2 regions of the Brevundimonas sp. AC546 genome follow, and region 1 is predicted to be linked to the other one. Evidence: riboswitches for the same ligand, from Rfam matches in the RefSeq annotation. Region 1 holds a riboswitch; the other holds the start of a gene.
What was found. Region 1 has a riboswitch for glycine ahead of gcvT (glycine cleavage system aminomethyltransferase GcvT). Riboswitches for the same ligand answer to the same signal wherever they lie in the genome.
Positions count from the first base shown of each region.

Region 2: it holds a riboswitch for glycine, as region 1 does, so the genes downstream of both, ACZZZD_RS12715 (TonB-dependent receptor domain-containing protein) here and gcvT (glycine cleavage system aminomethyltransferase GcvT) in region 1, are expected to answer to the same signal.

Region 1 is NZ_OZ409849.1:2,960,307-2,975,381, reverse strand. Features, by position in the region: gene ACZZZD_RS14740 (adenosine deaminase) at 1-293, shown strand, start outside; gene ACZZZD_RS14735 (nicotinamidase) at 479-1,111, opposite strand; gene ACZZZD_RS14730 (class 1 fructose-bisphosphatase) at 1,111-2,076, opposite strand; gene ACZZZD_RS14725 (alpha/beta hydrolase) at 2,297-3,337, opposite strand; glycine riboswitch at 3,443-3,540, shown strand; glycine riboswitch at 3,545-3,630, shown strand; gene gcvT (glycine cleavage system aminomethyltransferase GcvT) at 3,686-4,798, shown strand; gene gcvH (glycine cleavage system protein GcvH) at 4,970-5,335, shown strand; gene ACZZZD_RS14710 (hypothetical protein) at 5,342-5,854, shown strand; gene gcvPA (aminomethyl-transferring glycine dehydrogenase subunit GcvPA) at 5,854-7,200, shown strand; gene gcvPB (aminomethyl-transferring glycine dehydrogenase subunit GcvPB) at 7,213-8,781, shown strand; gene ACZZZD_RS14695 (TetR/AcrR family transcriptional regulator) at 8,917-9,522, opposite strand; gene ACZZZD_RS14690 (SDR family oxidoreductase) at 9,593-10,537, shown strand; gene ACZZZD_RS14685 (hypothetical protein) at 10,742-11,146, shown strand; gene ACZZZD_RS14680 (DUF6789 family protein) at 11,278-11,748, shown strand; gene ACZZZD_RS14675 (F0F1 ATP synthase subunit B) at 11,825-12,343, opposite strand; gene ACZZZD_RS14670 (F0F1 ATP synthase subunit B family protein) at 12,345-12,950, opposite strand; gene ACZZZD_RS14665 (F0F1 ATP synthase subunit C) at 13,026-13,250, opposite strand; gene ACZZZD_RS14660 (F0F1 ATP synthase subunit A) at 13,307-14,098, opposite strand; gene ACZZZD_RS14655 (AtpZ/AtpI family protein) at 14,104-14,547, opposite strand; gene ispH (4-hydroxy-3-methylbut-2-enyl diphosphate reductase) at 14,711-15,075, shown strand, end outside.
Region 2 is NZ_OZ409849.1:2,578,341-2,593,415, reverse strand. Features, by position in the region: gene ACZZZD_RS12760 (Crp/Fnr family transcriptional regulator) at 1-257, shown strand, start outside; gene ACZZZD_RS12755 (sensor histidine kinase) at 254-1,696, opposite strand; gene ACZZZD_RS12750 (response regulator transcription factor) at 1,693-2,373, opposite strand; gene ACZZZD_RS12745 (hypothetical protein) at 2,373-2,720, opposite strand; gene ACZZZD_RS12740 (hypothetical protein) at 2,938-3,312, shown strand; tRNA gene ACZZZD_RS12735 (tRNA-Arg) at 3,665-3,741, shown strand; gene ACZZZD_RS12730 (hypothetical protein) at 3,981-4,301, shown strand; gene ACZZZD_RS12725 (amidohydrolase family protein) at 4,314-5,309, opposite strand; gene ACZZZD_RS12720 (S9 family peptidase) at 5,341-7,281, opposite strand; gene ACZZZD_RS12715 (TonB-dependent receptor domain-containing protein) at 7,372-10,071, opposite strand; glycine riboswitch at 10,246-10,333, opposite strand; gene ACZZZD_RS12710 (ABC transporter substrate-binding protein) at 10,541-11,614, opposite strand; gene ACZZZD_RS12705 (response regulator transcription factor) at 11,698-12,360, shown strand; gene ACZZZD_RS12700 (sensor histidine kinase) at 12,357-13,730, shown strand.

The DNA of each region.
Region 1 (15,075 bases):
CCCTGACCGTCTGCCCGCTGTCGAACCTGAAGCTGTGCGTCGTTGACGACCTGAAGGACCACCCGGTGCCCGAGATGCTGCGCCGGGGCCTCCACGTCACCCTGAACTCGGACGACCCGTCCTATTTCGGCGGCTACGTGAACGACAACTACAGCCGACTGGCGGCGGCGGTCGGCCTGACGCGCGAGCAGGTGACGCTGCTGGCGCGCAACAGCTTCGAAGGATCGTTCCTGGGCGATGCGGAGAAGGCGGCGCGGATCGCGGAGGTGGAGGCGTACGCGAAGGCGAACTGACCCCTTTCGTCATCCTCCGGCGAGCGTAGCGAGACCGGGGGACCCAGCGGCGCGCGCGAGCGCGAACCTGTCACGAGCCTAATGTCCTACGGCCGTGCGGTGGATGGATTTCGCCTTCGGCGCCGCTGGGTCCCCCGCTCTGCGCCGCGAAGGCGCGGCTTGCCGGAGGATGACGAAAGAAGGAGTCAGCCCAGCAGTTCACCGGCCTCGATCTCCACCACCCCCAGCGCCCGAAAACTGTCCCGTGCCGCCGCCTCGGTCTGCGGGGCGATGGCGCGACTGGCGTCGGCGATCACCACGGCGTCGAAGCCTTCACGCACCGCGTCCTCAGCGGTGAAGCGGACGCAGTAGTCGAAGGCCAGCCCTGCCAGGAAGACACGGCTCACGCCCAGTTCGCGCAACAGGCCGACCAGGCCCGTCGGCGTCTTTTGATCGTTCTCGAAGAAGCCGGAATAGCTGTCTACCGCCGGATTATAACCTTTGCGGATCACGGCCAGGGCCTTGCGAACCGTAGGGGCAACGTCGGGCTGGAAATCGGCGCCGAGCGCGCCCTGAATGCAATGATCCGGCCACAGCATCTGGCGGCCATAGGCGACCTCGATCTCGGTGAAGGGCGCCGCGCCGGGGTGGTTGGAGGCGAACGAAATCTGGTCCGGCGTGTGCCAATCCTGCGTCACGATCACCCGGTCGAACCGTTCCGCCAGCCGATTGATCAGCGGCATGATCCTCGCTCCGCCCTCGACCGCCAGAGAACCGCCCTCGCAGAAATCGTTCTGCGGGTCGATGACCAGAAAGGCGTCTGTCGCCGCGATCTGCATCACACGCCCGCGTAGGCGTCGATCTCGTTGGCCGAGCCGAGCGCGACCGGGATGCGCTGGTGCAGATGCTCGGGCTGCACATCCAGGATCGGCTGCACGCCGTCCGTCGTCGCCTTGCCCCCGGCCTGTTCGACCAGAAAGGCCATCGGATTGCCCTCATACATCAGACGCAGCTTGCCCGGTTTGTTCGGCTCGCGTTTGTCCCACGGATAGAGGAAGACCCCGCCACGCATCAGAATACGGTGCACGTCCGCGACCATGGCGGCGACCCAGCGCATGTTGAAGTTTTTGCCGCGCGGACCGTCCTCGCCCTTCAGCAGGTCGCCGACATAGGTCTGCACCGGCTCGGACCAGTGGCGCAGGTTCGACATGTTGATGGCGAACTCCCTGGTGTCCGGCGAAATGGCGATGTCGTCGTGGGTCAGGATCCAGTCGCCCTCGTTCGACAGGGTGAACCCCTTCACGCCTGTGCCGGTCGTCAGCACCAGCATGGTCTGCGGGCCGTATACGGCATAGACGGCGGCGACCTGATTGCGGCCCGGCTGGAGGAAGTCGGCCTCGGCCGGGGTCGCGGTCGCGGACTTCAACACCGAGACGATGGTGCCGACGGGGGCGTTGATGTCGATGTTGGACGAGCCGTCCAGCGGGTCGAACAGCACCAGATATTCGCCCCCAGGATTGGTGGCCGGCTGGACCTCGTCCATCTCTTCCGACGCGACGCCGGCGACGACGGGGCTGGCCAGCAGGGCGTCGGTGAGCATGTCGTTGGTCATGACATCGAGCTTCTTCTGCTCCTCGTCCTGAACGTTGATCTGCCCTGAGGCGCCCAGCGCCCCGGCGAGAGCGCCGCCGGCGACCACGTCGCTGATGTCGGCGCAGGTGGCGGCGACGACGGTCAGGACCGTCTTCAGACCCTCCGGCGCATCCAGGTCGGCGATATGGGCGTCGAGGCTTGTGCGGGTCATGCTGTCGATCCGGTTCTAGGCTTTGCCCGTTCTTGGAGGGCGGGACGCGCAACGGCAAGACAGAAACCCTCTCCCGGTGGGAGAGGGCTTGAGCCTCGGAGAGCCGCAGGCGATCCGTAAGGCGAAAGGGTGAGGGTCGGGCGGTGCGAACTGGCCCACGACCCGCCCCTCATCCGGCCCTGCGGGCTACCTTCTCCCAACGGGAGAAGGACTCATTTCATCAGATCGGCAGGATCGCCGTTCCGAACGCCCGCTTCAGTTCATGCGCGGCGAAGGTCTGGGCCGCCATCGCATCCGGCAGCACCATCGCCATGCCGAAGAACTCGTGCGTCGAGCCGTGGAATGTCTTGTGGCGCACATCGACGCCCGCCTGTTCCAGCTTCTCGGCCAGCAGTTCGCCCTCGGTGCGCAGCGGATCGATCTCGGCGCAGATGACGGTCGAGGACGGCAGGCCGGCCAGGTTCGCCTTCTCGACGATGTTGATGCGAGAATCCTGAGCGTCGGCTTCATTGGCGAAGATGTGCTTCACGAACCACTGCATCATCGGCTTGTTCAGCGGCTTGGCGTCGGCGTTCTCGACATAGGACTCATTGTCCATGTCCACCCCCGCGACCGGATAGACCAGTACCTGATGCTTGGGCGCCGGCAGACCGGCGTCGCGCGCCATCATCGACACGCCGATGGCCAGGTTGCCGCCGGCGCTCTCGCCCATGACCGCCACCTTCTGCGGGTCGCCGTTGAAGCTCTGGGCGTTGTCCAGCACCCAGCGATAGGCGGCCAGGGCGTCGTCGTGGGCGGCGGGGAACTGATGCTCCGGCGCCTGGCGATAATGGACCGAGACCACGATCACGTCGGCCATTTTGGACACGCCGCGCGGGCCGCCGTCATAGACGTCCAGATCGGCGATCACGAAGCCGCCGCCGTGGAAATAGACCACGACCGGGTGCAGCTTGTTCTCGGAATGGTCATGCGGCTTGTAGATACGGGCCTGGATTGGGCCGCCGGCGCCGGGAATGGAGATGTCGGTGATCTTGACGCCCAGGTCGTCGGCCTTCGGATCCTTTCCGGCCTTTCGCAGCAGGGAATGGACGGCGTCGGTCGGGGTCGGCTGCTGGCGCGCTTCGGCCGGCGACAGGGTCTCGATCGGCTTGCCGCCAAGAGACGCCAGTTCGTCCAGCACCATCTGCATCGGGCCGTCGGCCTTGGCGGGAGTGTCACGCGGCTTGTCGTTGTCGCCGAACAGCTTGTCTATAATCGACATTTTGGAATTCCTGGGTTTCGAAAGAGGGTTCTTAACGACAACCCGCCCCACGCATCCTTGTTCCCCGACCGCTTGACTTGGGGCCAGAGTCGATGCCTTAGGTCGAGCGCTCTCGCGGGAGAGTTCGGAGTCTGGAAACAGGCCTCGACGCCGAAGGCGCAACCGCCCCGGAAACGCTCAGGCAAACGGACCGCGACAGCATACGGACGCTGGAAAGTCGCTCTCGATGGGCGCGCCGACGGAGCAAGGCGACATGATTTGGTCGCCGGAATCTCTCAGGCTTCAGGACAGCGGGGGCGCGAGGACGGCGGAGCTCCGCCACAACACGCGACCGTGAAAGCCTGAACCATGACCGACCAGACCCTGAAGACGACCGCTCTGAACGCCGCGCACCGCGCGCTGGGGGCCCGCATGGTGGGTTTCGGCGGCTATGACATGCCGGTCCAGTATGAAGGCGTTCTGGCCGAGCACCGCTGGACCCGCGAACACGCCGGCCTGTTCGACGTGTCGCACATGGGCCAGTGCAAAATCACCGGCGCGGACGCCACCGCCCAGTTCGAACGTTTCGTGCCCGGCGACTATGAAATCCTGAAGGCCGGCAAGCAGAAATATTCGCTGCTGCTGAACAAGGACGGCGGCATCATCGACGACCTGATGGCCGGCCGTCCCGACCATGACGGGCTGTTCGTCGTCGTCAACGCCGGCAACAAGGACGAGGACTTCGCCTTCTGGGAGGCGAACCTTGAAGGCGACGCCAAGCTGACGGTTCTGGACCGCGCCCTGATCGCCATTCAGGGCCCGGAAGCCGCCGAGGTCATGGCCGCGCACGAGCCGATCCTGGCCGAGATGGGCTTCATGGAATGCGCCCGCCTGATGCTGTTCGGCGCCGACTGCTATGTCTCACGCTCGGGCTACACCGGCGAAGACGGCTATGAGATTTCGGTCCCGGCCGACCAGGCCGAGCGCATCTGGAACACCATTCTGGAAGACGCCCGCGTCAAGCCGATCGGCCTGGGCGCCCGCGACAGCTTGCGTCTGGAAGCCGGCCTGCCGCTGCACGGCCACGACATCGACCCGACCACCTCGCCGGTCGAAGGCGCCCTGACCTTCGCCCTGTCCAAGTCGCGCAAGGAACGCGCCGACTTCAACGGCGCCGAGCGGATCATGCACGAATTGGCCGACAGCCCCTCGCGCGTCCGCATCGGCCTGATCGTCAAGGAAGGCGCCCCGGCCCGCGAAGGCGCCGAGATCGCCGACATGGATGGAAACGTCATCGGCAAGATCAGCTCGGGCGGCCCCTCCCCAACCCTGGGCAAGAATATCGCCATGGGCTTCGTGCCTCCCGCTTTTTCCGAGCTGGGCGCGGACCTGAAGGTCATCGTGCGCGGCAAGACCGCCGCCGCCGAAGTCGTCGCCATGCCCTTCGTGGCGCAACGCTATTACCGGAAGCCGAAGGCGTAACGCCCTCTCCTTCCGTCACCCTAGGCCTTGTGCCTAGGGTCCAGAAACACCGACGCCCGCCGTCGGATCACGGCTTCCGACACCGGGAGTCTGGATCTTAGGCACAAGGCCTAGGATGACGAGTTAGAGACAACACAGCCTGCTCCGGCCGGCTTCATTGAGGACAGACAGATGAAGTTCACCAAGGATCACGAGTGGGTCAGCCTGGACGGCGACATCGCCACCGTCGGCATCTCCAAACACGCCGCCGACGCCTTGGGCGACGTGGTGTTCGTCGAGGTGCCTGAGGTCGGCAAGACCGTCGCCAAGGGCGACAGCTTCGCCGTGGTCGAGAGCGTCAAGGCCGCCTCCGACGTCTACGCCCCCGTCTCGGGCGAAGTGGTCGAGGCCAACGACGCCCTGTCGACCGCCCCGGAAACCGTCAACTCGGCCGCCGAGGCCGACGGCTGGTTCGCCAGGATCAAGGTCTCGGACGCCTCGCAACTGGACGCCCTGATGGACCAGGCCGCCTACGACGCCTTCCTCGCCAGCCTGTAAGCGCCAGTGTTCACCGTCTTCTTCCGCAACTCGACGACGACGCCGTCCCAGCCCGGTTTAGGCCAGCTGGTGCAGGCGGCGCTCGCCGAGGCGGGTGCAGAATGGACGGGCGTGGAAGCGGAGCTGCGTCTTACGGACGGCGCGGTCCTTTACCTGTTCGGCGAGGACCTGAGCGACGGCATGCTGGCGGAGTATCCGGTGCTTACCGATACCGTGGCCGAAGCCCTCTATCGTATCGCCGACCGGACGAGCGCCTTCATCATCGGCGATCTGTTCAATCCCGTCGCGCTACGAACCCATGCCAGCGATGGCGAAGTGCGGGTTGCGGACATGAATATTCTGGGCCCCGATACCATCAAAGGTCCAGAGCAGTTGTACGCCGCGCTAGCTGAACTTTCGCCGAACGCCGAACAGCAAGAACCGGCGGCCCAGCGGAAGGTATTGCCCGTCCGCAAGCACCAACAGTCCTCTTCGCTGTTCTCAAGATTATCTGACCTCCTCTTCGGAAAATCCGTCTGATGCGCTACCTCCCCCTGACGCCCGACGACCGCACGGCGATGCTCGCCGCCATCGGCGCGAAATCGATCGACGACCTGTTCGTGGACGTGCCCCAGTCGGCGCGGCTGGACGGCCCCGTGGACCTGCCGCGCGTGGCGGGCGAGTTGGAGGTCGAACGCGCCCTCTCGGCCATGGCGGCCAAGAACGCCTCGGCCGGCGCCGTGCCCTTCTTCTGCGGCGCAGGGGCCTACAAGCACCACGTCCCGGCGACGGTGGATCACGTGATCCAGCGCTCGGAATTCCTGACCAGCTACACCCCCTATCAGCCGGAAATCGCGCAAGGCACGCTGCAATATCTGTACGAGTTCCAGACCCAGGTCGCCAACCTGACCGGCATGCCGGTGGCCAACGCCTCCCTCTATGACGGCTCGACCGCCATGGCCGAGGGCGTGCTGATGGCGACCCGCGTGACCCGCCGCAACAAGGCGGTGATCTCGGGCGGCGTCCACCCGCACTACGTCAAGGCGACCGAGACCGTGGTCCACGCCGTCGGCGTCGAGACCCTGGCCCTGCCCGCCGCTGTCGATGCCGAAGCCGCCGTGATCGACCAGATCGGTCCCGACACGGCCTGCGTCGTCGTCCAGACCCCCAACGTCTTCGGCACCGCCACCGACGTGACCAGGATCGCCGAGGCCGCCCACGCCGCCGGCGCCCTGCTGATCGTCGTGGTGACGGAAGCCGTGTCGATGGGCCTGCTGAAATCGCCCGGCGAGATGGGCGCCGACATCGTCGCAGCCGAGGGCCAGTCGATCGGCAACGCCCTGAACTTCGGCGGTCCTTACGTCGGCCTGTTCGCCACGCGCGAGAAGCTGATCCGCCAGATGCCGGGCCGCCTGACCGGCGAGACCGTGGACGCCGACGGCGAGCGCGGCTTCGTCCTGACCCTGTCCACGCGCGAGCAGCATATCCGTCGCGACAAGGCCACGTCGAACATCTGCACCAACTCGGGCCTCTGCACCCTGGCCTTCACCATCCACATGAGCCTGCTGGGCGAGACGGGCCTGCGCAAACTGGCCCTGCTCAACCACGAGAAGGCCGTGGCCACGCGCGACGCCTTGGCCGCCATCCCCGGCGTGGAAATCCTGACTTCGCGCTTCTTCAACGAGTTCGCGGTGCGCCTGCCCAGGAACGCGGCCGAGGTCGTGGACGCCTTGGCCGGTCACCACATCCTGGCCGGCGTGCCCTATAGCCGCCTGGCCCCCGACGCCGGCATGGACGATGTCCTGCTGGTCGCCGCGACCGAGACGACGCTGGATCACGACATCCAGATCCTCGCCAAGTCGCTCTCCAAAGTCCTCGGCGCGTAAGGGATAACGACCATGAGCACCATGAACACCGTCGGCCGCCCGACCGCCCCGAACGCCGTGACTTCCAGGCCCGCCACCCTGACCGGCGGCCGCGGCCTGTTGCAGGACGAGGCCCTGATCTTCGAGGGCGAAGGCTGGGGCAAGACCGGCGTCGATCTGCCGGAACCCAAGACCGACGGTTCCGACCTGGGCGACCTGGTCCGCAAGGATCCGATCGGCCTGCCCGGCCTGTCCGAGCCGGAAACCATGCGCCACTATGTGCGTCTCAGCCAAAAGAACCACGCCATCGACCTGGCCATCTATCCGCTGGGCTCATGCACGATGAAGCACAACCCGCGCCTGAACGAGAAGATGGCGCGCCTAGCCGGCTTCTCCGACATCCACCCGCTGCAACCGATCTCGACGGTGCAGGGCGCGCTGGAGCTGATGGACACGCTGGCCCACTGGCTGAAGACCCTGACCGGCATGCCCGCCGTCGCCCTGTCGCCCAAGGCGGGCGCGCACGGCGAACTGTGTGGCCTGATGGCCATCCGCGCCGCCCACGAGGCCTCGGGTCAGCATGAGAAGCGCCGCAAGGTGCTGGTGCCCACCAGCGCCCACGGCACCAACCCGGCCACGGCCGCCTTCGTCGGCTATACCGTCGTAGAGGTCGCCCAGACCGAGGACGGCCGCGTGGACGTCGCCGATCTGGCCGACAAGCTGGGTGACGACGTCGCCGCCATCATGGTGACCAACCCCAACACCTGCGGCCTGTTCGAGCGCGACATCCTGGAGATCAGCCGCCTGACGCACGAGGCCGGCGCCTACTTCTACTGCGACGGCGCCAACTTCAACGCCATCGTCGGCCGGGTCCGCCCCGGCGACCTGGGCGTCGATGCGATGCACATCAACCTGCACAAGACCTTCTCGACGCCGCACGGCGGCGGCGGTCCGGGCGCGGGTCCGGTGGTGCTGTCCGAAGCCTTGGCGCCCTTCGCCCCGGCCCCTTGGGTCGTGCATGACGACAACGGCTATCGCCTGGTCGAGCGCGAGGAGGACGAGGCCGTTCAGGCCTTCGGTCGCCTGTGCGCCTTCCAGGGCCAGATGGGCATGTATGTGCGCGCCCTGTCCTACATGATGTCGCACGGCGCCGACGGCCTGCGTCAGGTGGCGGAGGACGCCGTCCTGAACGCCAACTACATCAAGGCCCGCCTGTCGGACCTGATGTCGGCGGCCTTCCCCGACGGCCCCTGCATGCACGAGGCCCTGTTCGACGACGAATGGCTGAAGGGCACGGACATCACCACGCTCGACTTCGCCAAGGCGATGATCGACGAGGGCTTCCACCCGATGACCATGTATTTCCCGCTGGTCGTCCACGGCGCCATGCTGATCGAACCGACGGAGACCGAGTCCAAGGCCGAACTGGACCGCTTCATCCACGCCATGCGCTTGCTGGCCGAGGCAGCGAAGGCTGGCGACGTCGACCGCTTCAAGGGCGCCCCCTTCCATGCGCCGCTGAAGCGACTGGACGAAACCCGCGCCGCCCGCTCGCCGGTCCTGCGCTGGTCGGCTCCAGCAGGGTCGAACCAGGCGGCGTAAATATAAGCCCCGTCATCCTAGGGCTTGTCCCTAGGATCCAGACTCCCGGTTTCGACGAGCGCGCTCACTGCGGACGCATCGGCAGTCTGGATCCTCGCCACAAGGGCGAGGATGACGGCGGTTAAACAGCGATCTCTAACCCGCCGCCCGTCTCAGCGCCGCGAAGGCCGCGCGTCCGAACGTCTCGGGCGGTGCGTCGGGATTGGCCAGCCACGCGTCCAGCGACAGCTTCATGATGCTGACCGCCGTCCCGGCGACGACGCGGCAGGCGATGTCGTCGGACGCCAGGCCCTTGCGCGCCGCCAGGGCTTCGGCCAGCAGCCGCTCAACCTGTTCGTATTTCGCCTGGTCGCCCGCCCTCAGCGAGGGTGTGCCATGGATCAGGATGGCCACCGCCTTGGTCTCCTCGGACTGGGGCTGCTGCGCCAGATCGACGAAAGCGTTCTCCACCATATCCAGCAATGGCTCGTCTGCCGGCCGTGCCGCGATGGCGTCCGCGACCATCTGCGGAAATCCCGCCTTGGCCGAGAACACGATCTCCTCCTTCGACCCGAAATAGTTCAGCAGGGTTCGGCGCGACACATCCGCCGCCTGCGCCACCTCGTCCAGGGTCGTCGCCTCGAACCCCTTGTCGAGGAACAGGCGCATGCCCTCGGCCTGGATACGGGCATGCGTCTCCAGCCGTTTGCGTTCACGCAGGCCTTGATCGTTGACGGAAATCTTTTCTTGCACTTCTTGCATATTTGCACCGGATGCAGATATGCAAGCCGGAACCCTTCGAGACAACATCTTTCTGCGATAGGATAGCGAAATGACGACCTGGACCACAGCCGATATTCCCGACCAGAGCGGCAAGCTGGTCATCATCACCGGCGCGACCGGCGGTCTGGGCCTGGAAACCGCCCTGGTGCTGGCCGAAAAGGGGGCCGAGGTGGTGCTGGCGGCTCGCAATCCGACCAAGGGGGCCGAGGCCGAACGGCTGATCCGCGCGCGCCATCCCGGCGCCGATGTGCGATTCGACCTGCTGGACCTGGGTGACCTGGCGTGCGTGGCCGCCTTCGCTGATCGCCAGCTGACGGCGGGACGGCCGATCGACATCCTGATCAACAACGCCGGGGTCATGGCCCTGCCGACACGGCAGACCACGGCCGATGGGTTCGAGATGCAGTTCGGCACCAACTACCTGTCGCATTTCGCCCTGACGGGCCGCCTGCTGCCCCTGCTGACCCAAGGCCCTTCCAGACAAGAAGGGGCGCGCGTCGTCCAAATGTCCAGCATGGCCCATCGCGGCGGCCGGATTCTGCTGGACGACCTCAACTATGAAAAGACGGCCTACAAGCCGTGGCCGGTCTATCAACAGTCCAAACTGGCCATGCTGATGTTCGCCATCGAACTGGACCGGCGCAGCCAGGCTCAGGGCTGGAACCTGACCAGCGCGGCGGCCCACCCCGGCTTCGCCCGGACCGACCTGATCGCCAATGGTCCGGCCCAGTCGGGCGCCGGTGGGTTGATGATGGCGGCAGGGCGGCTGCTTCAGCCCTTCATCAGCCATTCCGGCGCGGACGGCGCCCTGCCGACGCTGTTGGCCGCCACCTGGCCCGCCGTAAAGGGCGGCGGCTATTACGGCCCCCGACGCATGATGGAAATGAAGGGACCGCCCGGCCCTGCCGAGATCAAGCCTCAGGCTCAGGACGCAGACGTGGCCCGCAGGCTCTGGACCGAATCCGAACGACTAACCGGCGTCCATTACGGCTGAGGCCGTGTCGCAGCGGCCACGGTCAGCGGCCTGCAGCGGATCATGACCAAAGCTTCATTCGCCGGACACCGATCCGCCATCGACGCAGGACCTTAAAAGGGTTGTGGCAAGGTCGTCACGGTCGCCTTTTCCTTTCCCGACGAGGGATCGGGCGGCGGTGGCGACCGTTGTCATGACGGCCTCCCCTCCCCATCTGGCGTATCCGTGACCTCCCTCTCCGTTCTCCTCGCACAGCCTTCGAAACCGCGCAGCCGCACGCTGCGTCTGGTGAAACGCTGGGCGCTGATGATCGGCGGCCTGTTCGTGGTGCTGCTGGGGATTCTGATCGCCCCCCTGCCGGGTCCCGGCGGGATTCCGGTCATCGCCGTGGGCCTGATGCTGATCCTGAAGAGCTCGTTCTGGGCCAAGCGTCAGTTCATCCGCGCCCAATACGCCCGCCCGAAATGGATCTATCCGTTCCGGAGACTCATGCGGAAAAAGCCGGAGTTCGCGCCGGTTTTCTGGCAACAGGCGCTGCGGGCCGAAAAGGTCGTGACCAAGCGGTCCGGTCGTCACCTTTCGCGCGGCCGCAAGCAGGTGCGACGGTATTTCCGCAAGCTTTTCCGCTAGTTAGAGACCATCTCGCGGTTGCGTTGCTGCAACCGCTAACCACAGGAACGTGAACACCAATCTCCCCAGTCAGGCGTATCCTGTCTGCGCGTTATCAGAGAACCACTCATGCGTTGGGAGGCGCTAAGGTCATGATGTCACGCGTAAAAAAGGGCATGATTGCGGGTGTTGCCGCGACCATCGCTGCGTCTCTGCTCGAAGTCCCGAATATGTTCCTCAACTGGTTTGATCCCTTCCAGGGGGTCATCGCCGGTATGATCGGCATGCCGGGCAACCTTGCTGTAGGATGGGTTATCCATGCCATCAGCGGGGTCTTCATCCTGGGACCCTTGTTCGGGATCCTGTGCCCGCGCTTGCCGACCGACACGTCGGAGACGAAAGGCATCGTCTTTGCCGTCGGCGCCTGGCTGGTGATGATGGCGGCCATCGTGATGTTCGGAAACTACCGGACCTTCACGGCGGGTTCCGGCTTTGGCACCATCGCCTGGCTGTTGGTCACCCACGCCGTGTTCGGCATCGTGCTGGGCAATGTCTATGCCCGGCTGGTGGCGCGCGAGAAGCGTATGGGCGGTGTCTACGTCGGCGGCGCCCACGCGCACTGACTTCACCATAGACGATCCAAGAAAAAGGCCCCCGACGGCGACGTCGGGGGCCTTGTTTCATTCAGCGTCACGCCGATCAGTTCAGGCGATCGCCTATCTGGGCGATGGCGCTGTCCAGCAGCGGATCCTTGGCGCCGCTGGCGATGCGGGCGGTCAGGATCTGTTCGGCGGTTCTGGCGGCCAGGTCTGCGGCGGCGGCCTTCACCTCGGCCGAGGCCTGAGCTTCGGCCTGAGCGATGCGGGTCTCGGCCATCTTCTGGCGACGGGCCAGTGTCTCTTCCAGCTTGGCCTTGGTCTCGATCTCAAGACGACGGGCGTCGGCTTCCGCCTGCGCCATCATCTCGGCGGCCTGAGCTTCGGCCTCGGCCTTCTCCTTGCGGATCTGGGCCAGCAGGGCCTCGGCCTCGGCGCGCAGGCGAGCGGCCTCGTCCAGGTCCGCCTGAATCTTGGCGGCCTTGGCGTCCAGGGCCTTGGCGGCGATCTTGGGCACGCCGGCGGCGACCAGGATGCCCAGGAAGATCAGCAGGCCGACGCCGACCCACAGCTCCGGGTTGGAAAGGCTGTAGAAATGGCCGAATTCGAGGAAGGCGGGCATATCAAGCGGCTCCCTTGAGCGCGGCGGCGACGTCGGCAGTGCTCGGCGCCTTGCCGGTCAGACGCTCGACCATGGCGGTCGCTGCGTCGTGGGCGATAGTGGTGACGTTGGCCATGGCCGCGTCGCGAGTCTTGCCGATGGAGGTTTCCGCTTCGGCGATGCGAGCATTCACGACCGCTTCTTCAGCGGCCTGGCGGGCATTGGCCTCTTCGGTCACCCGAGCCTTGGCTGCGGCTGCGGTGGCGCGTGCGTCGGCGCGGGCCTTGGCGACTTCGGCCTGAGCAACTGCGGCCTGCTCGGCGGCTTCGGCCTGAACTTGACGGGCCGTCGCGACGGCCGTGGAAATCGTGTCGGCGCGCTCGTCCATCACCTTGCGCATACGCGGGGCGAAGACCTTGGCGACCAGGAGGTAAAGGACGAAGAACAGGAGCAGCAGATAGGCGATCTGCCCGACCCAGTGCTGGGTCTCGAACTGCGGCAAACCTCCGGCTTCATGCTCGGAAACGGCGTGGGCCGTGTTCTCGGGCATATGTCCGGTTTGAACCGCGACGTCGGCGGCTTCTTCCACCGAAAGGACCGGCGGCGATGCTGAGGAGTGGGCGGCCATGTTCATCCGTCGTGAAAACAGTCGCGGCGGCGCGGACCATCAGGCCGCGCCGCCGCCGGTAGCAGTATCAGGCGATCAGCCCAACCAGGCCAGGATGCCCAGAACGAAGGACAGGATGCCCAGGGCTTCGACCAGAGCGGCGCCGACGAACAGGTTGCCGACTTGGCCGGCGGCAGCCGACGGGTTGCGCAGGGCGCCCGCCAGGAAGTTGCCGAAGATGTTGCCCACGCCGATGGCCGAGCCGAGCATGCCCAGGGTGGCCAGGCCGATACCGAAGTATTTGAAGGATTCAGCTTCCATGATGATTTCCTATTCCGTCTTTAGGTTGGTTGGTTTTTCAGGACTGGGTCGCGGCCTTAGTGGCCATGACCCAGGTTGACCACATCGTTGAGATAGATGCTGGCCAGAACGGCGAAAACGAAGGCCTGAAGGAAGGCCACGAGGAACTCCAGCGCAGTCAATCCGACCACCATACCCAGCGACAGGGCGGCGACCGGCAGGCCCAGCAGGCCCAGACCGCCGGCGGCGGCGAGGCCGCCCATCGACACGACAAAGCCGGCGAAGATCTTCAGCGCGATGTGGCCGCCCAGCATGTTGCCGAACAGACGAAGGGCGAGGGTGATCGGACGCAGCAGGAACGAGACGAACTCGATCGGCACGACCAAGAACATGACCGCCAGCGGAATGCCCGACGGGGCGAACAACTTGAAGAAGCCCAGGCCATGCTTGGCGAAGCCGATGCCGATGACCAGCAGTATGGTGATCAGGGCGAAGGTCGCGGTGACCGCCAGTTGGGACGTCGCCGTAAAGGTCAGGAACAGACCCAACAGGTTCATACCCAGGACCAGCATGAAGATGGTCAGGATGAACGGGAAATATTTGCGACCCTCATGACCGATGATCGAGTCGGTGACGCCGTCGATCAAACCGAACAATTGCTCGCCCGTCGCCTGAAGGCGGCCAGGAACGATCTTTGCGTTCGACGTGACCAGGGTCAGGAAGCCGACGACCAGCACGAAGGCGATCGTCATCGCCATATGCGAATTGGTGAAGGCAAGGCTGGTCTCGCCCACGAGCGGCAGGTTGACCGTACCGAAGTCCAAGCCCTGAAGGGGCGTGACTTTAAACTGATGAATCGGATCGGCCATGGGCCTTATCGGTCCTCGTCTTCGTCGGCTTCTTCGAACGGGATAGGCTTCGCCTCGACCCCCGCCGCCTTCGCCTGCGCCATCAGCCGGTTAGCCGTGCGACGCGCCATGTAAATCGATAGTGCGAAACCCAAAAGGATTCCGCCGATGATGCCCCACGGGGTGGTTCCAAGGAACCGATCCGCAAGAAAACCCAACCCCAGCCCCACCAGAACGCCGCCGATCAGATCGGCGATGATCTTGTAGGCCTCACTGGTCACCTTCTGGGCGGCCAGATGCGCATGCTCCTGCTGAGCGGTGCGCGTCTCCAGCGAGGATGCGCTTTCGTTGAGGCGTTTGATCGCCTCTTCGCGCGATTCCGTCATTGGGGACATGCCTGAAATGCTCAGCGCCGAACGACGTCCGGACGGGTCTGAATTCGGCGCGGAAACTAATCGTGAGCGGCCCATAGGTCAAGGCGTCGTGATCACGCTCTAAACCGTTGTAGAGCCTCGACTTTCGCCGCCTGCGGACAAGCCGTGACGATGCGCCGCTGTTCGCAGCGACAGAATCTCGCCCGTCGCGACGCGGGTCAGATGGCGATCAGGGCCGCAAACGACTAGGTTCACGGCCATGAATGCCCATGTTCCTCCCCCCGCTGCTCCGCTTCGCCCGATTTCGGTTCGGCTGGCGACGCCGCGCGGCTTTTGCGCGGGGGTGGACCGGGCGATCCAGATCGTCGAACGCGCCATCGAGAAGTTCGGCGCCCCCGTCTATGTGCGCCACGAGATCGTCCATAACCGCCATGTCGTCGAGCGGCTGAAGGTCATGGGCGCCGTCTTCGTCAAGGAATTGGACGAATGCCCCGACGACCGGCCCGTCGTCTTCTCGGCCCACGGGGTGCCCAAGTCGGTGCCCGCCACCGCCCGGGCGCGCGAACTGGTCTTCCTGGACGCGACCTGCCCCCTGGTGTCCAAGGTCCATGTCGAGGCCGAGCG
Region 2 (15,075 bases), 380 kb from region 1:
TGCATCACGCGGGCCAGCGGTTCGCCAAATGGCTGCTGCGCTGTCACGACCGGGTCGAGGGCGACACGCTGAACCTGACGCAGGAGTATCTGGCCTCGATGCTGGGGTCGCAGCGCACCACGGTGAACGAGGCGGCGCAGGGGCTTCAGAAGGCCGGCGCCATCGCCTATTCGCGCGGCCGGATCACGGTGCTGGATCGCGCGGCGCTCGAACGGGCCGCCTGTGAATGCCACCGCCGGGGCGGCGACCCGCGCTAGTCCGCCTGAGCGGCCGGCAGTTCCAGCACCGCCTTGAGCCCGCCCATGTCGCTGTCCGCCAGCGTCAGCCGGCCGCCATAGGCGCGGGTCAGGTCGTCCACGATCGACAGGCCCAGGCCCGAGCCCGGCGCGCTTTCGTCCAGCCGGGCGCCGCGCTGCATGACTGTGTCGCGTTGATCGGCCGGCAGGCCCGCGCCGTCGTCCTCGACCACCAGGATCATCTGCCCCAGGCCGCTGCCCCCCGCCGAGACGCGGACCCGGCGCCTGGAGAATTTGGCGGCGTTCTCGATCAGATTGCCCAGGATCTCCTGCAGGTCCTGACGCTCGCCCAGGAACGACAGGCTGTCGGGCGCGCGCCAGTCGATCTCGACGTTCTTGTCGCGGAACACCTGTTCGATCATGACCGCCAGCTCGTCCAGCACCTCGGCGACCGGCGTGGTCTCGCCAAGGCCGTGGGCGGCGCGGGCGGCGGCGCGGGCGCGGCGCAGATGGTGATCGACCTGGCCCTGCATGACCTTGGTCTGGCGCCGCACCAGTTCGGGCAGGTCGCCCGGGGCCGTCCCGGCCTCGGCCAGCATGACCGAGATCGGCGTCTTCAGCGCATGGGCCAGGTTGCCGACGTGGGTGCGCTGGCGCTCCACCACCTCCTGGTTATGGTCCAGCAGCCGGTTGACCTGTTCGGCCAAGGGCTGGATCTCCAGCGGATAGGACCGCCCGATCCGGGCCGACTTGCCCTTGCGCACGTCGGCGATCTCGTCGCGCAGGTCGAACAGAGGGCGCAGACCGATCCGCACCTGGATGAAGACCGCCGACACCAGGCCCAGGCCCAGGATCAGCATCGCCGTCCAGGTGACGCGGGCGAACTGGCGCGTGTCGGCGTCCACCTCGGAGCGGTCGATGGCGGCGATGAAGATGACCGGATGTTCGTGCCGGGGAATGGACTTCATGCTGGCGGCGACCCGCAGCGGCTCGCGCGTCTCGTCGTCGTCCTTGGGGCCGGTGGTGTTGAAGGTGATCACGTCCCCGAACGCCGCATCCAGCCGGTCAGGCAGGTCGGGCGGCAGGGTCAGGTCATAGCTCCACAGCGAGGTGGACCGGGCCAGGCTGACCAGCCGTCCATCGGGCCGAACCTCCATGATCTGCCAGTATTTGCCCGACAGCAGGCGCAGGGTGCGGGCGTCCTGAATCTGGGGCACGACCTCGCCGGGCGGCGTGCGGCTGGCGGCCACCACGATCTCCTCCGTGGTCTCGTTCAGCATGGTGCCCAGGCGGCGCAGGGCCGATTCCTGGAAGGCCTGGGTCAGGACCAGAGCGGCGATCACCAGGGCCACCAGGATCCAGGCCGAGGCCAGCCAGATCAGCCGCCGGGTCAGCGAGCGACCGGGCCGCCCGAACCAGCGTCCCCAATCCTGTTTTACCGAAACCGCCTGCCCGGTCACGCCGCTTCGGATTCGCCCGCCAGAGGCGTCAGCCGGTATCCCAGGCCGCGCACGGTCTCGATCCGGTCGGAGCCGACCTTCTTGCGCACCCGCCCGATGAAGACCTCGATGGTGTTGGAATCCCGGTCGAAGTCCTGATCGTAGAGGTGTTCGACCAGTTCGGTGCGGCTGATGACCCGACCCTGATGCATCATCATGTAATGCAGCAGCCGGTATTCCAGCGAGGTCAGCCGCAGGGGTTCGCCGTTGACGCTGGCCCGCGCCGCGCGCGGATCAAGCCGCAAGCCCCCGCAGGCCAGGGTCGCCGAGGCGATGCCGGCCGAGCGACGCAGCAGCGCCCGCAGACGCGCCAGCAGTTCTTCGGTGTGAAACGGCTTGGTCAGATAGTCGTCGGCGCCGGCGTCGAAGCCCGCGACCTTGTCCGACCACGAGCCGCGCGCCGTCAGGATCAGGACCGGCGTGGCCTTTCCCTCGCGGCGCCAGCGCTCAAGCACTGACACCCCGTCGATCTTGGGCAGGCCCAGGTCCAGGACGATGACGTCATAGGGTTCGTTCTCGCCCAGATAATGAGCTTCCTCGCCGTCCGGGGCGTGATCCACGGCATAGCCCGCGTCGCCCAGCGCCGCCTTCAGCTGACGCGACAGGTCGGCGTCGTCCTCGACAAGAAGCACGCGCATCAGTTCGGCCTGCGACGTTGATTGTTGTTGTCGTCCGATCCGCCCTGACGGGCCTGGCCGGTGCGTCCGTCGACCACGACCTCGCGCACGCGACCGTCGCGTTCGACCAGGACAGAGTAGTTGCCGTCGCGGCGCGGCTGGGTGTCGATGGGGCGTCCGCCGCCGGCCGCGCCCCCGCGACGACGCGCCTCGTCCGGGCTGACGCGCGGAGGAGGGCGATCCTGCGATCGTTGATCCTGGTCGCGCGACTGGCGATCACGAGACTGCGCGACCGCCTCCGTCGACAAGACGGGAGCGAGGGCCAGGGCCGCGACGGCGAGGATGAGACTGGCGTGTTTACGGAACATGGAGACCGATCTAGGCCCAATCATCTGAACGGGCGCTGAATACGTCGTATAGTTTAAAGCGACCTTCGCGCCAAACCGACGAACGCCGATCCTGTCATCCTTGTCATGCCGATGAACCGAACCTGATCGTCGCTGTTCAGAACCGGCTCAGTCGCCAGATGGTCAACTCTCCTCATCGCTGGTCACCCCGACCGGCATAACATTTGAGGAGATCGCCATGCGCAAGCTCATCGTCCCCGCCATCGTCCTGGCCGCCGCCTCGGTCGCCGCCCCGTCCTTCGCCCAATCCTATCACCGCCCTGCCCCGCCGCATCATGGCGCCCAGCACGCCGGCTATGGTTCGTGGCAGTCGATCAACGCTCGCCAGGCCAACCTGGACCGCCGCATCGACCAGGGGGTCCGTAACGGCCAGCTCAGCCGCCGCGAAGCCACCCGCCTGCGCGGCGAGTTCAACAGCCTGCTGCGCCTGGAAGCCAACTACCGCCGCGGCGGTCTGACCGCCTGGGAACGGACCGATCTGGACCGTCGTTTCGACCGCCTGTCGGCCCAGATCAGAAACGAACGCAACGACCGAGACAACCGTCGCGGCTGAGGCTTCGGCCATCAATATGACGCCTGAGAGCGCGGCCTACAGGCCGCGCTCTTCTGCATTTCAAGTATCAGCGCCGCTCTGGTTGCTCGCAGGCGCCAATGACGACAGGCATGCCGCAGTAAGTGCGCGGACGCCCGCGTTAACGGCCAAGCCTGGCCCTGCGGAACAGGAACGAAACGAATCAGGACCGAATCGCCGACACCGCCCCATTCGTCCTTTGTTCACCGCGACATCTGGTAGGTTAAGCCCGCTTAACCACAAGCCTCACGTGAGGCGTTCCCCACCTCTCCACCGAATTTTTCATCCGCTCCCGCTTTCCCGGAACGCGCCGACCCGCTAGGGCATCGTCCGTGGCCCCGTAGCTCAGCTGCATAGAGCAAGGCTTTCCTAAAGCCGAGGTCGGGGGTTGGAGTCCCTCCGGGGTCGCCATCATTTTATCGAGACCACTTAGAACCTGCTCAATACACACTAAGGTCGCTCAGGGCGCGAGTCGCTCAAGAGGGCGCGGTGCAGTCTCGCTAAGCAGCTAGTGTCAGCAGTGCGCCAGAAGCGGATATTGGATCGCAGCCTGCAAGTAGACGTTCATCTTCATCAATCTGAGCTGAGCGAAGGCCTCTCAGCGTTCAAACCTATTTTGTGTTCGACGGGACGTCAGGGGGCGCTGCATCGTGCCCGCCATGAATGGTTTTACCCTCAAAGATTACGTCGCTCAGGAAGCGATCGCCCTCGAAGCGAACCTGACGCTGGGCGGAAACTTCAAAATCTTCGCTGAAACAGGGATCGCGATGTTCACCTCAACGATCACGTCGGCGGGCCGCTCGCACCTTCTCTTTATGGCCAACTACAGTTTCATCCAAGCTATGCTGTCGGCTCTCAGAAGCGCCAGTAGCGGACATTTTGACCGACGCGGAAATCAGACCTTCAAACGAAGGCGTGAGGGCCCGACCTGTGGCAAATGCATGACCGCTTCCGGCGGAAAATACTCCTAGCTTGCGTGCAGATCACCTCATCCCGACGTGTCGTCGCCTCAGACTCTCCGATTCCTGTGACGACAGCGGCAACAGTCCCATTGCATCGTTCAGATAGCCGTCCAGCGAGCCTGAGAACGGCCAGTCGGAACCTGGCACGAATTGCTCGATGCCGATGCCTCTCATGACCTCGACCAGCCGCGCACGGTTTTCCGGCGACGTATCGGCGTCGAAGACCTGGGCAAGGTCAAAGAAGAGGTCGGGCACCATGTCAGGCTGTTCGGCCAAGAACTTTCGAAACGCCTCCATCGCGTCCCAGGTGTTCGCATCCAACCCGCCCCAACCGCCGGAATGGGCGATGACAACGGGGGTGTTGCGGGCGTGGGGCAGGACCTGTTCGACGAAGATGCGGACGTCGCGCGCGCCATAGTCCTCTGCGCGGGTGCGCATATGGATCGTGATGGTCAGCCGGGCGTCCGATGCGGCCTCGAAAACGGCCGCCAGGCGACGGACGTGATCTGGATTGCGCAGATCGACACCCGAGTTGGTCAGATGCAGCTTCAATCCCTTGGCGAAGGGCTCGTCCTTCCACGCCTCGATTTCGGCCAGAGCATCGGGCGTCAGCGGATTGACAGAGACGAAGGCGACCAGTCGCCCCGGGTGCGCCGCCGCCGTGGCGACTGTGAAGGCGTTGGCGTCGTGAACCCGCGTTGCGGCGTCGGCCAGCGCAGGAACCATCATCGGGCTTTCGGCTAAATAGGCCGTGGACATCATCCAGGCCGTCTGGACGCCCGCCTCGTCCATGTCCGCCAGCAGATCGTCAGCCGTCCGCGTCTCGACGAAGGCCGGATCACAGGGGCCGATACGCCCTGGACTGCTGCAATAGGCCGGCAGGATCTCCAGAATGGCGGGCGAGTGGACGTGGACGTGATGGTCGGTGTGAACCGGTGCGCGGATCTGCGCCATCGCGGGCGCCGCAAGGAGCGCGGCCGAAACCGCGCTCGCCACGACGATGCTTCTGAAGGTCATGGATGGATTTCTGAACGGCGCCGGTCAGGGCTCAGCGCGCGGCGTCGCCGAGCAGCGTCTGTTTCCAGAACAGCAGACTGGTCCAGAAATAGTAGTCCTCGTTTTCCTTCTTGTGGAAACCGTGCCCCTCGTTCTGCGCCAGCAGATGCCAGGCCGTGCCGCCGTTGCTGCGGACCGCGCTGATGATCTGGTCGGCCTCGGAGGCGGGCACGCGGGGATCGTTGCCGCCGGTCGCCACGAGCAGCGGGATGGTGATCTTGTTTACGCTGGTCAGGGGTGAGATGGCCTGCAGTTGCGCGCGCTGGGCCGGATCACGCTCGTCGCCGTATTCGACGCGTCGCAGGTCGCGCCGATACGACTGGGTGTTTTCCAGGAAGGTGACGAAGTTGGAGATGGCGACGTAGCAGTTCGCCCCCTTCAGCCTGTCGCTGTAATGTACGGCTGTCGCGTAGCACATATAGCCGCCGTAGGAGACGCCGGTGACGGCGAAACGCGCGGCGTCCAGCTCAGGGTTGACCTCCAGCGCATCGAGGAAGGCGCCGATATCCTTGACCGAATTCTCGCGCTGGAATGGGCCGTTGTCCAGGTTGACGAAGCGCGTCCCATAGCCCGACGACCCGCGCACGTTCGGGAAGAAGATCGCCACGCCCAGTTCGTTCAGCAGATAGTTTTGCGAGCCCAGGAAGTCGGGTCGGGTCTGGCCTTCCGGGCCGCCGTGAATATCGACGATCAGCGGGCGCTTGCCGGGGAATTTGGCCGGATCGGGTTGATAGAGGAAGCCGGAGACGGTCTCGCCGTCGAAGCTCTTCACCTCGACCAGCTTGGGCTCGATGTTGATCGCGGCGTTCAGGCCGCCGGTCTCGCTGTGGGTCCACTGGGTGACCGCCAGGGTCGTCGGATCGATTGAGAAGGCGTCGCCGGACACGCGGGCGGACGACAGGCTCAGCCCGATCGCCCCCCATGGCGCGATGTCAATGGACGGGCCGATGCTGTAGGGGATGACGCCGTCAGGCAGGCCGGAGACAACGCGGACCGCCCCCGTGGCGACATCCATGACCTTGAGCCGAGAGACGCCCGCCTCGTTCACGGCGTAGGCGATGAAGCTGTCGTCCGGCGCCAGGGCGTAGTCGCTGACATCCCACCGAGTCTCGGTGCTGACGGGCGCGAAACCGCCCTGCCCGATCCGTCCCAGGCGCAAGAAGTCGGAATCCTTGTTGGACGTCGCCCAGACCGTGCCGTCGGCCGCATATTTGGGATCGACATAGGAGACCTGGGCCGCCGGATCGGTCAGCGGGGTCATGCGGCCGGACGCCAAGTCCAGCTCATAGACCACGGCGTTGTTTATCGACATCCGGTTCAGGACCAGGGCCTTGGTCCCGTCCCTGGAGAAGTCGGCGATGTTCCAGCCGCCGCCGGACACCTGCGCCACCAGACGGTCGGTCGAGGGATTTTCAGGATCGACGACATACAGATCCATGTCCGCGCCGTTGCGGCGCGACGAGGCATAGCCGACGCGTTTGCCGTCCGGGCTCCAGGCGCCGAACCAGTTGCGGCTCTTGCCGTCGGTGATGCGGGTCAAGCGGCCGCCGGTCAGGGTGTAGAGCTGGTAGAACTCGTCCCCGCCATTGTCCTTCTGGACCAACAGGGTCTGGCCGGACGGCGACAGGGCGCCGGCCAGGATCGGCTCCGCCTCGAAACTGATCTGGGTGCGTGCGCCGTCGGGACCGGCGACGACGTGAAGCTGGTCCGTAGCGCCGAACCGGGTCTTGACCAGCATGGATCGGTCGGCGGCGTTCCACCCCAGGAAGGCGGCGCGGCGCGCCTGAAGATAGGGTTGGGTCGCGGCGACCAGATCGTCCGGCACCGCCGGCAGGCCATCGGCCACAATCGCAGCCGGTTTGGGCGCTTCGGCGAAGGCGGCGGGCGCTGCGGAAATGGCGAGCGCGAGGGCCAGCGGGAGACGAGAGATCATCATTCAGACCGTGAACTGGGGGAAAGAAGAAGGGGTCGCCGGCTCCCGATCGGGAGAACGAAGCCGGCGACCGGGAGCGCGCTACCCGAACTAGAAGCGGTAACGCGCGCCTACCGTGACGTACCGACCGACGACGTCGTAGTACGGAGAGAAGAGCGACCCATCCGGAGGCCACTTGTCGAACAGGTTGGTCGCATTGGCGTAGAGCTCGACGCCGTCGGCGCCGTAGTGGGCCAGATCGGCCGTCAGCCCAAGATCGACGTAAGTGAAGGCGTCGATGTCGTTGTTCACGATCTTGACGGTGCTGTTGTAGACGCCTTCCGAGATGTAGCGAGCGCGCAGGTTTGCGCCGAACACCTCGCCCTGCCAGCCCAAGCTGGCGTTGACCCGCAGTTCCGGCACGCCCAGGCCGAAGGCGTAACCCTGCGACTTGACGTATTCGATCTCGGAGATGCCGTCGTCCGTCGTCAGGCTGTTCACCCAGGTCCCGACCAGGCGCATCTTCACCCGTCCGGTCGCGCCCGGAACCCACAGGTCCGCCGGCGACGAATAGGACACTTCGGCGTCGATGCCATCGGTCTGATACTCGGCCAGGTTCACATAGGTGGACCGGGTGCGGATCAGATTGCCCGAGGCGTCACGGTCGACATTGGCGCACAGTGCGGTGTTCCCGTTGAAGCAGCGGCTGACCAGATCCTGCGGTGCGATCGTGGTGATCACGTCGTCGATCTTGATGTTGTAGTAGTCGACCGACATGTTCAGGCCGGGGATCGACGGGGGCGAATAGGTCAGTCCCAGCGTCAGGGTGTCCGCCGTTTCCGGCGCCAGGTTCGGGTTACCCCCGCCGTTGTTCAGCGTGTAGACGGTCTGGCCCTTCAGCGGGTCGTTGATGTTGTTATAGCCGGTCGTGGTGGTGGTGTAGAGCTCGGTCAGGTTGGCCGAACGGATGTCGCGCGACTGGGTGATGCGCCCCCGGAAACCCGGGAAGAACTCGTTGGTCGCGCCGACCTTCCACGACCAGATCGAGCCCGTGGTGTCGTAGTCAGAGATGCGGGCAGCGGCGTTGAATTCAAGATTGTTCAGGACCGGCAGGTCGCGAACGATCGGCACCAGGATTTCACCGAAGGCTTCCTTGACGGTGAACTCGCCCGACATGGCCGAGAAGCTGAAGGTCTGGAAGGCCTTGGCCGCGTCCAGTTCACCCACGCGCTGGTCGGTCTGCTCCTTGCGGGCCTCCAGACCGACGGCGATCGACACATCCCCCGCAGGTAGGCTGAAGGGCTCGCCGCGCAGGCTGACGCCGGCGACATCCAGCTTGGTGGTCGTGCGCTGCTGGGGCGTGCCGGTGACGTAGTCGATGGCTTCCTGAGACGGCGCGCCCAAGCCGAACAGGTTGATCGGCACGCAGCCGGAGTTGGCGTTGGTCAGGGTCACGCGGCAGACGGGCTGATTGGTGACGGGGCTGATGACCGAGTCGACCGCCTGGGCGTAGTTGGTGGTCAGCAGGAAGCCGGGCGTGTCGATATTATTCTCGTATTCGCCGTGGCTGTAATAGGCGCCCCAGCGCCAGTTGTCGCCGAACTCGCCATCCAGAGCGATGGTCGCCTGGGTCGTGACCCGCTCGAAGTCGATGGTCGAATAGGACAGGTCGGAGTTGAAGCGGCCCATGGTGAACGAGGTCTGGCCCGCCGCCGCCATCTGCTGCTTGATCGCCGTCGACAGGAAGGCGTTGTCGTTCTTGATCGTCAGATTGCCGCGGTTGTGGTCGCCGAACCAGATGTAGTTGTTCCACATCCGCGAGTGACGGACGTCGGCGGTCAGGCGCAGTTTATCGGAAAGCTCGTAGGTGGCGCTGGCCAGACCGGCGTAACGACGCTGGGGCGTGACCAGGGGGCTGAGGTCATCGTTCGACGGTCCTTCGCCACCGACGGTATTCGTGCCAACCACCGTGCCGTAGTTGAAGGGGCGCAACGTGCCGTCGGGATTGAACACCTGTCCGGCATTCACGCCGGACATGATCAGACCGCCGTAGGCCGCGTTCGAGAAGCCGACGTTGGGAACGGTGACGAACCCGCCCGCGCCGTCGGACACCTGGGCCCAGCGACCGATCGCCGGACGCGAGGTCTTGGGAACGACGCCGTCGTTGTCCAGATATTCGCCGCCGATGACGAAATGACCGCGACCGTTGGCGAACGGCGTGCCCCATGCCGCCTCGAAACGCTGCTGTTCTGCATCATCGAAGGACGAGATGCCGTATTCGGCGCCCAGCTTGCCGCCTGTGAAGAAGCGGTCGATGCCGATGTTCACCACGCCGGCGACGGCGCCCGAGCCCCAGGCTGCGGATGCGCCGCCGGTGACGACGTCGACGCTCTTCACCAGAACGGACGGAATGCTGTTGAGGTCGTTCTCGCTCGACACCCGACGCCCGTCGATCAGGACCAGCGTTCGGTTGATGCCCAGACCGCGCAGGTCGACCGGCGCATTGCCCGCGCCGGTGTTGGTGCCGGTCGTCTGGGGCGAGCTGCTGGCCTTGAACTGAGGCATGTCGTTCAGCGCGGCGGCGATGTTCTGGCGCGCGCCGACCGAAAGATCCTCGGCCGTCAGATGGATGGTGGGCGTGGGCGCCTGGAAGCCGGCCCGGTCGATCCGGGACGCGGTGACGACGATGTCGTCCACCGAGGCGGCGGCCTCTTGAGCAGTTTGGGCGTCCTGTGCGTGAGCGATCCCGGCGCACGAAAGAAGGGCGATGGCGCTGCAGCAGGTGGTCAGATGGCGGTTGAGACGAGACAAGGCGATGGTCCTCATAAAGATGACGCCCCTCCCCAGGGGTGTCTGACGCGAGCGACGCTCTGCGGCGCCGTTTCGCCCCCGCTGTCATCAGGCCTGAGAGCTTCGGGGCCTTGCGACCCGTTTCTCCTTCGGCGAGGGCGGATCCCCCGGACCCGTCCTTCTCTCCAGCGTTCCTTCAGCAAGACGGTCCGTTTGCCTGAGCGTTTCCGGGGCGGTTGCGCCTTCGGCGTCGGCCGGAGCCGATCTCTCCCGCCTTGCTGAAGCTGAGTAAGATCGACCCCAGGCTCGGTGTCAAATAGGTGAAAGCCGCAATTTTATTGCCGTTCGAAGCGCTCCGTTCGCATTTCGTTGCTCTTCGGGATCAAGTGCAGTCACTTATGGCCGCGCTCGAAGGGCGGCTCGTGCGGCCGTGACGGCAGCGTGACAGAAAGGCGGGTTTCGGACTTTGTGGACTTATCCACAGGAACGCTCAGGGCGCGGCAGGATCCGAGGGTGCCCTGACGCCAGGACGCGTCGCGGCGCGCCAGCGCTTCAGCAGGGTCGCACGGCGCGCCTGATCCAGATTGGCGAGCAGGGCCGGACCCACACGGATAGGCCGAACGCCGGGCGACGCGGGACGCAGAGGCGCATCGACATCGTCGCGCACCGGCCGAACACCAAGCGCGCCGATCACCCGCTGTCCTTCGCGCGACAGCAGGAAGTCCAGGAACAGCCGCGCCGCATTCGGATGAGCGGCGTTGCGTGGAATGAAGGCCACACGGGAAACGGACAGATGATAGTCGTCAGGCGTGATCAGTCCGATCTGAGGAACACGCTCGGCCCAGGACTCGCCGTAGGATCGGTTCATATTGTAGGCGAACACCATCCGCCCATCGGCGATCTGGCCCATCATCCTCTGCCCCGAGGTGTCCAGTCGCGGACGCTGCGCGCCCAGCGCCTCCATCAACGGCCAGGCGTCGGGATAAATCTGCACGTCCGCCGACAACTGCATCAGGGCCACGCCGCTGCGTTCGGCGTCATACAGGGTGACGCGGCCGTCGAAGATTTCCGGGCGGACCCTCAGCAACCGAAGAAGATCCGCGTGACTGCGCGGCACGGCATCACCCGCAAGATGGCCCTTGTTATAGGCGAACACGATCGGCTCGGCGGTCAGCCCATATCCCTGATCGCGCCACACCGACCCGTCGGGCATCGCCGCCCGGTGCGGGGACTTGTACGCCTGGGCATAGCCGTCGTTGATCAGCTTGACCTGCACGTCCATCGCCGTGCTCCAGACCAGATCCGGCCCGTCCCGCCCCGTATCCGCGAGCACACGAACCTGTTCGGCGATCCGCGTGGAGTTTATGTCTTCGAGACGCACGCTGATCCCGGGCCATCGACGACGAAAGGCCTCCAGCACCGGTCCCATCAGGCTGGTATTGGTCAGGATGTGCAGCGCCCCTTCGCGACGCGCCAGCCAGCGCACACGCTGCGCCGTGCCCGCCCCCTCCGGCTCCGACGAACAGCCGGCACCCAATCCGGCCACGCCTCCAGCCAGACCCATCAGCAGATGTCGTCGATCCGTCTTCACCGCTCCGGCTTTCTGGTTATGGTGTCGCTCATGATCCGTCGCCCCGTCTTGTCGCCATGAGAATACTCGTCGTCGAAGATGACAAGGCGCTGCGGCATTCGCTCGAGGTCAGTCTTCATGAGGCGGGATTCGAGGCAAGCTGTATCGACAGCGGCGAGCAGGCCTTGCAGCTCGAGAGCGCCGAGGTCTTCGACGCGGCGATCCTGGACATCGGCCTGCCCGACATCGACGGTTTCGAAGTGCTCAGAACCCTGAGGCGTCGAGGATCGTCGACGCCGGTTCTGATGCTGACGGCGCGCGACGCCCTCGGCGACCGCGTCGCGGGCCTGGACCTCGGGGCCGACGATTATCTGGTCAAGCCGTTCGCTCCGTCGGAACTGGTCGCCCGCCTTCGCGCCATCGTGCGCCGACGTCAGGGACAGGCCGCCGGCGCGGTGGTGGTCGGAACCCTCTTCTGCGACTGGCGCACCGGGCGCGCCCTGGTCAACGACCGCGACCTCGCTCTGCGCCCCCGCGAGTGGGCGGCCTTGCGCGTCTTGGCCTCGCGGCCGGGACAGGTCGTGGACCGCGATTTGTTAGCCGCCGAGGTCTTTCCGCAGGACGAGGCGCCGTCCCTCAATGCGTTGGAAATCCATGTCGGCCGGCTGCGACGCAAGCTTCAGCCGGATGGCCCTGCGGTGACCAATATTCGCGGCCGCGGGTATCGTCTCGATCCATGAGCCGCGCCCGGCCTGCCCGTTCCCACAGCCTGGTCATCCGCCTGTTGATCGCACAGGTGGTTCCGCTTGCGATCTTCGCCGTCGTCGTCCTGGCGGTCGGCGCCTGGACGGCCCAGCGGGTGGTGGCGAACAATGCGGACCGGCTGTTGGCCGGCGCGCTGCAAACGATCCGCGAAACCGTGTCGGTCACGGATGACCGCATCACCGTGAACGTGGAACCCTGGGCCCTGGCCCTGCTGGACGGCCCCGAGCGTGACGCCGTCTTCTACAGCGTGCGCGAAGGCGACCGGCTCGTCACCGGCTATGCCGAACTGCCCAACCTACAACAGGCGCAGGCCGACCGGCCGGTCTTCGCAGACCTGTCCGTCAGAGGCGTTGCGGTGCGGATGGCGCAGCAGACCCTGATCATTCCCGGCCGCGATGCCCCCGTTCGCGTCTCGGTCGCCCAGAGCCTGGACTCCCGCCGCGCCAGCCTGCGCGAGCTTTACCGCAGTATGTTGCTCCTCCCCGGCCTTCTTGTCGTGCTGGCCGCCCTGCTGATCTGGCCTGCCCTGCAGTGGGGCCTGAATTCGCTCAAACGTCTGATCGACGACCTGACGCGACGCCCCAGCCCCTCAGCCGATTTCGCCCCGACCAATGTCGATCTCGCGCCGCGCGAGTTCTGGCCGGTCCTGAACGCCTTCAACCATCTGCTTGCGCGACTGGAGACCTCGACCTCCGGCATCCAGCGGTTCGCCGCCGACGCCTCGCACCAATTGCGTACGCCGCTTTCGGTGGTGTCCGCCAATCTTGAGCTTCTGGCAGGCTCTTCGCGACCCTGGACGCCTCAGGAACGACGGCTGATCGCCGATTCTCGTGACGCGGTTAGCGGCATGACGCGCCTCGTCGGGCAACTGCTGTCCACGGCCCGCGCCGACGGCGCGCGGATATCGTCCTCCGGCGACCTCGGCCGCGCCGCCCGCCGCGCCTGTCAGGCCGCCCGTGAACGCCGCGTCTTTCCCAACGGCGCCCTGCGTCTCCGTCTTCCTGCCGAACCGGTGATCGTCCAGGGCGCCGAAGACCTCATCGCCGAACAGATCCTCAACCTGATCGACAACGCCTTCCACCACGGCGCACCGCCCGTGATCGTCCATGTGCAAATGACAGGTGCGGTATACGTGTGGGATCACGGCCGAGGCGCCGACGAAGCCACGCTTCCCCACCTCACGGACCGCTTCTTCCGCGCCAACTCATCCCAGGCGTCCGGCTCCGGCCTCGGCCTCGCGATCGTTCACACCTTGGCGAACGCCCAGGGCGCGCAGTTCGAACTGTACAACCGAGGCGTGGAGCGAACCGGCCTAGTCGGTAAGATTGCTTTTCAACTTGGCTAAACAAAGTGCAGCTAAAAGCAGACCACTTAAACTTCCGATCTGAGTCAGAATCAGCCGCTTGCAGCCGCGTGGCTTGTGCGCGGAAGCGCGCTGATGCGCCCGGATTAGGTCGTGGACGCGTGCGCTCCGCTCCGCTCCGCGACGTCGCTTCAGCAGGCATCGTGCGCATGTGGATCTGAACAGCGACTGCATCGGGAGGGTCGGACAGGCTGCGGATCGACTCTACGAAGCTTTCGCAGTTCCTCCGAATGAATGGGCAGGGCTGTGGGGCGTGGAGCCGAAGCAGGGCGGGCGACGTCGATTGGGCGGCGTCTGGCTTACCTCCGCGCAGATCGACAGCAATAGGCGACGTGTCCCTAATAGCCACGAGCCCGGTGCGCCAGACAAAGCGATTTGGATGGTTCGCGATCTCGACTTCTGCCCCGACAGCTGGGAGCTGTTGGTGGGCCGCTGCCCTCGCCCGACGTGCCAGCCGCTATTCTGGACCTCAGCAACCGTCCTTGAGGCGGTAACTGTGGCGCCAGGCTGTCAGAGACCAAGCGGCGTATCGTTCCGAAGGCTCTCAGGCCTACGTTAAGGTGGCTGGTGGATTTGTTTGGCGCCGACCATCAGGTCACAACGGCCATAGCGGCGTTGCCTCCGGGACTGGAGATTCCTACGACCACCGACGCCTATGACTTGGTGCTCGCCATTGCGCGCCCGCTCAGAGTGATGGTGGACCCAACTCTTCATGGCCGAGTGACCCTGGAAGCTTCTGATCTTGCGCGGGCCTGTCGATTTCTTTTGGATTTCCCTGTTCTCACTGGGACCTGCAACAACACGGTCCACCCATCGTCAGCGCCTTCCGGCAGCGCCTGGAGACGTTGATGAGATTTCCGCATCGGCCCGCGGTCAGGTCCGATCTCATCCGGATTATGCAGTATGGGCGCCCTGATCGCGGCCGAACCGAGCCGCGTATCGAGCATGAATGGCTGAGCGTCACAGAGGCGGCCACCACTATGCGCGTTGAGCGGAGCCTTGTGCGATTGTTGATCAATGAAGGCTTGCTGCCTGAGGACAGTGCCCTCGGGGGCCAGCACCGAATTCAAAGTTCGCTCCAGCGGCGGCACGTCGAACGTCTCCGTGTCGAGCTAGCCGCCCAAATGCCTCTGCGCGAATTCACTTCAGGAACGGGGCTCAAGCGCGCGGAGACGGAGCAACTCTTGGGCTTGGGTATGCTGACCGAGTCGCCCAGCGCTGCGTCGCGGCTGGTTCGCAGCGGTATCCACGTTACTCGCGATAGTGCCGAGGTCTTCATTCAGCAGGTGACCGCCAGGGTGTCGGAGGATTCGCCGAAAGACGCAGT